Regions from separate parts of the Bradyrhizobium sp. B025 genome, predicted to be linked through region 3. Evidence: predicted binding sites of a transcription regulator. Region 3 holds the regulator's gene; each other region holds the start of a gene.
What was found. Region 3 encodes LexA, which represses DNA repair genes until DNA is damaged. Its sites were predicted from a motif close to TGTTCNNNNTGTGTTCNG; they were not measured.

Region 1 (2,265 bases), 150 kb from region 3:
ATATCCGAGGGTTGCGCCGGCTGGTCGCCGGGCTTGTCGTCGTCGTCAGCCAAGGGGAAATCCGGTGAGGTTTATCTGGGAATCATATAGCGCATCGAGCCCCTGATAACCACCCTTGCCGGGGTAAAGGAAGCGCTTTTTCCGACTGTTTTTCCAGAGACTTACGCCCTCCCCGGCACCGCCCTGGGCGGGGCCCGGACGAGCCGCCCGAAACCGCCCCTTAGGCCCCGAAAACCACGCGGTGCATGATGCGCCCGGGCAGCAGTGTAAACAGGCCCGCCACCACCAGCGCGCCGGCGAAGATGAAGATCATCATCAGCCGGTGATCGGCGACGCGATGGGCGTGCGCCCGCCATACCGCGAGCGGCAGCACCACCAGCGTGAAGATCGACAGGACATGGATCGGGCTGAACGGCCCGATCAGGCGGCTCTGGTGGATCCAGAACGAGGAGGCGGCCACGACCACCATCAGCACCACCCAGATCCAGCCGATCGTCCGGTGTGGCAGCGTGCCTTTGGGAGCGGCAAACTGGACCAGGCCGAGCACGAAGGCGGCCATGGCGGCAAAGGCATGCAGCGGGATCGCCGGAGCAGCCGTAAGCAGCGGCGCGAGGCTCATGCGGGGCTTCCTCCGATCGGCGGGTGACCCATGTGAATAGGATTAACATCAAGTTAATACCATTCACATGATGCTCCGTCAAAGGCTTGAAGCAGCACATGAGGCAAGCTCGGAAAAACCGAGCCCTGCCCGCCAATTGGTAAGAATTCCTGCGGCTCTACGCGAGCACGACAACATTCGGGGCGAAGCGCCCGCCCGCCTCAGAACGGGATGTCGTCGTCCATGTCGCTGTTGCGGCCACCGCCACCGGCGGCGACGGCGCGGCGCGGCGCGCTGCTGACGGGACCGGAGGAGCCGAAATCGCCGCCCGGCTCCTCGCCGAAGCTGCCGCCTCCCCCGCCGCCGCGGCCGTCGAGCATCGTCAGCGTCGAGTTGAACCCCTGGAGCACGACTTCGGTGGAGTACTTCTCAACGCCGCTCTGGTCGGTCCATTTGCGGGTCTGGAGCGCGCCCTCGATATAAACCTTGGCGCCCTTCTTCAGGTACTGCTCGGCGACCTTGCAGAGGCCTTCATTGAAGATCACCACGCGATGCCACTCGGTCTTTTCCTTGCGCTCGCCGCTGTTCTTGTCGCGCCAGGTCTCCGAGGTCGCGATGCTCAAATTCGCGATCGGCCGCCCGTCCTGGGTACGGCGGATTTCAGGATCCTTGCCGAGATTTCCAACCAGAATGACCTTGTTGACGCTTCCCGCCATCGCCGCTCTCCACTCCGAATGCCACTGAATTGATAAGGCCCGACCGCGCCCCGCGGTCCTCTGCAACCTATTGAGGCGACCCTATACGCTTGCGCGGACCGATCAGCCCACCAGCCCTCAGGTTATCCCCACATATAGCATCGGCCGTCGGCTCGTTCCAGATTTGTTCCTGTTCGAGCGAGTGCGAAATGTATGGCCCGGGCGGTGCCCGCGTACTGCTCAAATGGCCGGCGCCGGATGGAACCTTTTCAGGTTCCCGTGAACGACGAAAAGCACTTAACATTCATTAAGTTACATACGCCGCACTTATCGCGCGACTGTTGTATTTCGGCGACGGACTCTGCCCACCCGTTAGGCTACGTTTGCCTCGGAATTGATTTCATATGGGCGTCGCGCCTGCTTGGCCGCTTCGGGGATTTCAAGAAGCGGCGGAAATTGGGGAGACTGCAATGAATAAGATTTTGATTGGTGCAATCGGTGCAGTGGCGTTGAGCCTGTCGGCTCCTGCAAGCGCGGCGGATCTGGCGGCGCGTCCCTACACGAAGGCTCCGCCGCCAATGGTCGCGGCCATCTACGACTGGAGCGGCTTCTACATCGGCATCAACGGCGGCGGCGGCTCGGCCCACAAATGCTGGGATTTTGTAACTCCCGTCACCGGCGTTCTGATTGGCGAAGGTTGTCACAACGCGACCGGAGGCACGGTCGGCGGCCAGGTCGGCTATCGCTGGCAGTCGGCCAACTGGGTGTTCGGGCTCGAAGGCCAGGGCAACTGGGCCGACTTCTCCGGAGACAACGTCAGCACGACGTTCATCGGCACGGGTCTTCGCGACCGCTCCAAGATCAACGCGTTCGGTTTGTTCACAGGCCAAGTCGGCTATGCCTGGAATAACGTGCTGTTCTACGTGAAGGGCGGCGGCGCCGTCGTCAGCGATCGCTACCGCGGCTACGATG
Region 2 (2,265 bases), 2.0 Mb from region 3:
CAGTCGGCGATGTCGCTCAGCGTCTTCGCATCGGCGACGACATCGGCGTCGAACACCCGCAAGTCCGGGCACATCGCCCGCGCATTGGCCAGGGGCTGACCGATATGCAGGCCCAGCCGCGACGCCGCATCGTCAAGCGCATGGATCACCAGCGCATTGGTCTCCTTGATGACGACGATGCTGGGCTCGTCTTTTTGTTTTGACGCGTTTTCTTCACGCGAACCGGTACCCACTTCGCTCGAAAACGCTTTGGTCTTACCCAGCCCGCCGTTGAAGAACCGCTGGATCCGGTCGATGGGCAGGCGCGGCAGCCACAGGCTGAGAATACGTCGACGGTTCACTGAACTGGCACTCATCACATTTCCATTCCATGATCCACCGGCCGCACGGGCCATGACGATTGCGCAACAGCTCGGCATCGAAGCGCGGCGCGCCCCAGGCATTCCACATCGTGCCCGGCGGCGAATGCGCCGCGCGCAGCATCCATCTGGTCTCGGCAGTCGAGGGCAGCGGCTGCGCGGCCATCCGCAACAGCAGGCCGGTGACGCCGGAGCCTTGCGCGGCCAGCGTCAGCTTGCGGCTCGCCACGAGATCGAATTGCCGCGTCTCGCCCCAGAGCTCGAGTACGACCGCGCCGAGCGCATCGCAGGCCAGTGCATCGGCCGAAGTGCGCAGCGCACTCTCGACATCGGCCGCGCGCACCATCACCACGCGGCGCGGGTCGAGGCCGAGCTCGGCGAGCCCGCTCATCGACAGCGCGCCGGCTTCCAGTTCCGAAAAATCCTGCCGCACCCACAACAGCGGCCGGCGCGCGGTCACGCGTCCCGCAACACCCATGACAAACCCGGTCGCGGCGGCGCCCTGGCGCCCCTCGCAAAACACCTCGTGGATCGCCGCGCGCGCGAGCCCGCCCTTCAGCGCGCTGTCGACCTCGCCGTGGCCAAGCGCGACGCGATCATGCTGATGCACGACCTCCGCCGTCTCGATGCGCTCGATCTGGCTGCGCAAGGTCGCAAGCGCGCTTGTGCGTGCGCCGCTCATATACGCCGCTCCTTCAGAGGTGATTGCCGGTGGCTCTCAAAAAGAGAACCAGCGGCTGGCTCATTTGTTCATGATATGTTCTAATATACAGCTAACGGCGCCCCTGGAGTCAATCGAATTGGCGCGCCCATGGATTCATGAGCGGAATCAAGAGGATTCGAGTGCCATGTACCTCGTCACCCTGGACAGCGAGACCGATTTCGACGGCTGGCGTAAAGCCGCACGCGCATTCGCGCTGCACCACGTCGCCCCGGCGGACGTGGTGTGGCACGTGCAAGGCCAGACGAAAGACCAGATGCCGCCCGGCCTGTCCGAAGCGCCGAGCCTTCCGCCGATCGAGACCGAGAGCACGTTCACCGTGCCGGCCAATTTCATCGAGCTTGCCCGCATCGCGATCCTGCATCGCGAGGGCGAGCGATTTGCGCTGCTCTATCGCCTGCTCTGGCGGTTGAAGGCCGATCACGACCTGCTCGTAACGATGAGCGATCCCGACGTGGCGCAGGCAACCGCGATGGCTGGCAGCGTGCAGCGCGATGCACAGCGGATGCGCGATCTCGTCCGCTTCCGCGAGATCGGGCGCGAGCAGAAGGCGCATTACGCCGCCTGGTTCGAGCCGGAGCATCACATCGTCGCATTCGCCGCGCCGTTCTTTGCGCGTCGTTTTGCCGACATGCCCTGGTCGATCCTCACGCCTGACGTTTGTGCCCATTGGAATGGTCACGCGATCTCCTTCACGCCCGGAATCAGCCGGACGGAGTGGCCGGCCCCAGGCCGCCTGGAGGAAACCTGGCGGCGCCATTTCCAGCCCGGCCGGCTGATGACGACCGACGCGCCGGTGAAGCTCCGGAGGAACCTCCAGGACGCATCGGTACTTGGATCGGTACTTGGATCGATACTTGGACCCCTGCTCGCCGATGCCGAACGCTGGACCGGCGGACGGATCTCCCCACGTCCGGAAGCCATCATGGGACACAAAGCCGCCGCCAACGATCTCGAAGCGCTCCGCGAGGAGGCCGCGCATTGCCGTGCCTGCCCGCTCTACAAGGACGCGACGCAAACCGTGTTCGGCGAAGGCCCGAAAGACGCCACCATCATGCTGGTCGGCGAGCAGCCCGGCGACAAGGAAGACCTCGCCGGCCATCCCTTCGTCGGACCGGCCGGGCAGATGCTCGACCGCGCGCTGGAGGAAGCCGGCGTCGACCGCAAGAAGGTCTATGTCACCAA
Region 3 (2,265 bases):
GGAGGCCACCACAGCCGGCATCCGCCGTGCCCGAGAGAGCGGCGCCGACATCCTGATCACGATCGGCGGCGCCTCGGTCGGCGACCACGATCTGGTCCAGCAGGCGCTGAAGGCCGAAGGCATTGCGATGGCGTTCTGGAAGATCGCGATGCGGCCGGGCAAGCCGATGATGCACGGCCGGCTAGGGGCGATGGGGGTGATCGGCCTGCCCGGCAATCCCGTGTCGTCCTATGTGTGCGGCTTCCTGTTCATGGTGCCGTTGATTCGCGCCCTGTCGGGCCGCGCCGTGATTCACCATCGTCGCGAGCGCGCCGTGCTCGGCCGCGATGTCGGCGCCAATGACCAGCGCGAGGACTATCTTCGTGCGCGCCTGGAGCGGCGCGACGACGGCATGCTTGTCGCCCTTCCCGTCAATCATCAGGATTCCTCGCTGCTTGCGAATCTCGCTGCGGCGCAGGCACTTCTCGTGCGCGCGCCGTTCGCGCCGAAGGCCGAGGCAGGCGCGCCTTGCGAGGTGCTGCGACTGCCCGCCTGAACGCACTGGTCCTGCGCGTTCCGCGAACTTTGTCGCGTTCACGGTAAATTAAGCAGTTGCGGAACACATATCGAACATATAGTGTCCGTTCATGATTTGTTTCGAGCATCTGGCGGCTCGCCGCTGAATTCACCGTCTCGGAATCGAACGACATCAACCGGGGGATTTGGTCGAGATGTTAACGCGCAAACAATACGAGCTTCTGCGATTCATCAGCGAGCGTTTGAAGGAAAGCGGTGTGCCGCCCTCCTTCGACGAGATGAAGGACGCGCTCGACCTGCGCTCGAAGTCGGGCATCCATCGCCTGATCACCGCACTGGAGGAGCGCGGCTTCATCCGGCGCCTGCCCAACCGGGCCCGCGCGATCGAGGTGATCAAGCTGCCCGAGCTGCAGGCCGCCGCTGGCAACCGCCGTGGCTTCACGCCGAGCGTCATCGAGGGCAATCTCGGCAAGGTGCGAGCGAGCTCCAGCGCGGACGAGGGCGAACGCCCCGTCGCGGTGCCGGTGATGGGCCGCATCGCGGCCGGCACGCCGATCGAAGCGTTGCAGACCCGCAGCCACACCATCAGCGTACCGCCCGACATGCTCGGCTCGGGCGAGCACTACGCGCTCGAAGTGCGCGGCGACTCGATGGTCGAAGCCGGCATCCTCGACGGCGACATGGCGCTGATCCAGCGCAATGAGAGCGCCGACACCGGCGACATCGTGGTGGCGCTGATCGACGACGAGGAAGCGACGCTGAAGCGCTTCCGCCGCCGCGGCGCCTCGATCGCGCTCGAGCCCGCCAATGCGGCCTATGAGGTCCGCATCCTGCCGCCCAACCGAGTGAAGATTCAGGGCAAGCTGATCGGCCTGTACCGGAAGTACTGAGCATGATCCGGACTGGAGAGCCGCGTTAGCGCAAAGTGCGCAGCGGTTTTCCCTCGCGACAAGCGCAGGACGCGCTTGCGCGGAGATCATGCTCAAGCAATCACCTAAGCGCGGCCCGCCGGTTGGCGACCCGCGTCGTTGACGATTGGAGCGGACGATTGTCCGCTCCGGCTGGATAGTCTTTCTGGTTTTGCTCAGATTATCCGGCCCCTCTCTAGCGCTACATCCTCGCGACGCCGCACGAAGCCCTCATCGCTTCGTGGCCCTGGAGATCGAGGAGGCAATCAATGCGCAAGATCGTTTTGAGCACCGTCACGGTGGCGCTGATCGCAGCATCCGCGTCGGCATCGCAAGCCTTCGCCGCGCAGTCGCACCATGCCCGCAAGGCAACGCCGACGACGGCGAGCGAGCAATTGCGCAACGCCGTCGCGCAGCCGTCGCAACCCGCCTGGCAATATTCGGGCTGGTCGGCACCTGCTGGTCGCTGACGAAGATGCACGCCAAATGCACGGAAGCGGTTTTTGTTCCTGACGCATTTGAAAAAGATATTGTGATGGCAGCCTGCGAAGCCAAGCCGCAGATTTGCCTACAACCGAGAAGACGCTAACATGCTTCCACTCTGATAGAGGCCAGTGCCTCCGAAGGAGGCGCGGGTCGCTATCCCTGAATGAGGAGCACCCGATGTGTGACTACAGCCTGCATGCCGTCGCGACGCGTCCCGCACAAGTCGGCGAGACGATCGTCACGACCACCTTCCGCGGCACCTCGACGCGCGGCTTCGCCTCCGAGGCCGACATGTCCGTCGCGGTCTGCCTGCTGCCGGGAACGGAGCTCGCCTTCGCCGACAACGTCCGCTACG

Region 1: ACE10W_RS20750 (single-stranded DNA-binding protein) is a predicted target of LexA. The motif match lies at 1,468-1,485, and genes of this name have one in related genera.
Region 2: ACE10W_RS11940 (ImuA family protein) is a predicted target of LexA. The motif match lies at 1,107-1,124, and genes of this name have one in related genera.

What each region holds. Positions count from the first base shown of each region.
Region 1 is NZ_CP170150.1:4,482,550-4,484,814, forward strand. Features, by position in the region: gene gyrA (DNA gyrase subunit A) at 1-53, opposite strand, end outside; gene ACE10W_RS20745 (DUF2306 domain-containing protein) at 221-619, opposite strand; gene ACE10W_RS20750 (single-stranded DNA-binding protein) at 820-1,314, opposite strand; gene ACE10W_RS20755 (outer membrane protein) at 1,764-2,265, shown strand, end outside.
Region 2 is NZ_CP170150.1:2,598,397-2,600,661, reverse strand. Features, by position in the region: gene ACE10W_RS11945 (DNA polymerase Y family protein) at 1-356, opposite strand, end outside; gene ACE10W_RS11940 (ImuA family protein) at 256-1,041, opposite strand; partial or broken gene ACE10W_RS11935 (UdgX family uracil-DNA binding protein) at 1,208-2,265, shown strand, end outside.
Region 3 is NZ_CP170150.1:4,629,002-4,631,266, forward strand. Features, by position in the region: gene glp (gephyrin-like molybdotransferase Glp) at 1-535, shown strand, start outside; gene lexA (transcriptional repressor LexA) at 711-1,406, shown strand; gene ACE10W_RS21420 (hypothetical protein) at 1,694-1,894, shown strand; gene ACE10W_RS21425 (hypothetical protein) at 2,088-2,265, shown strand, end outside.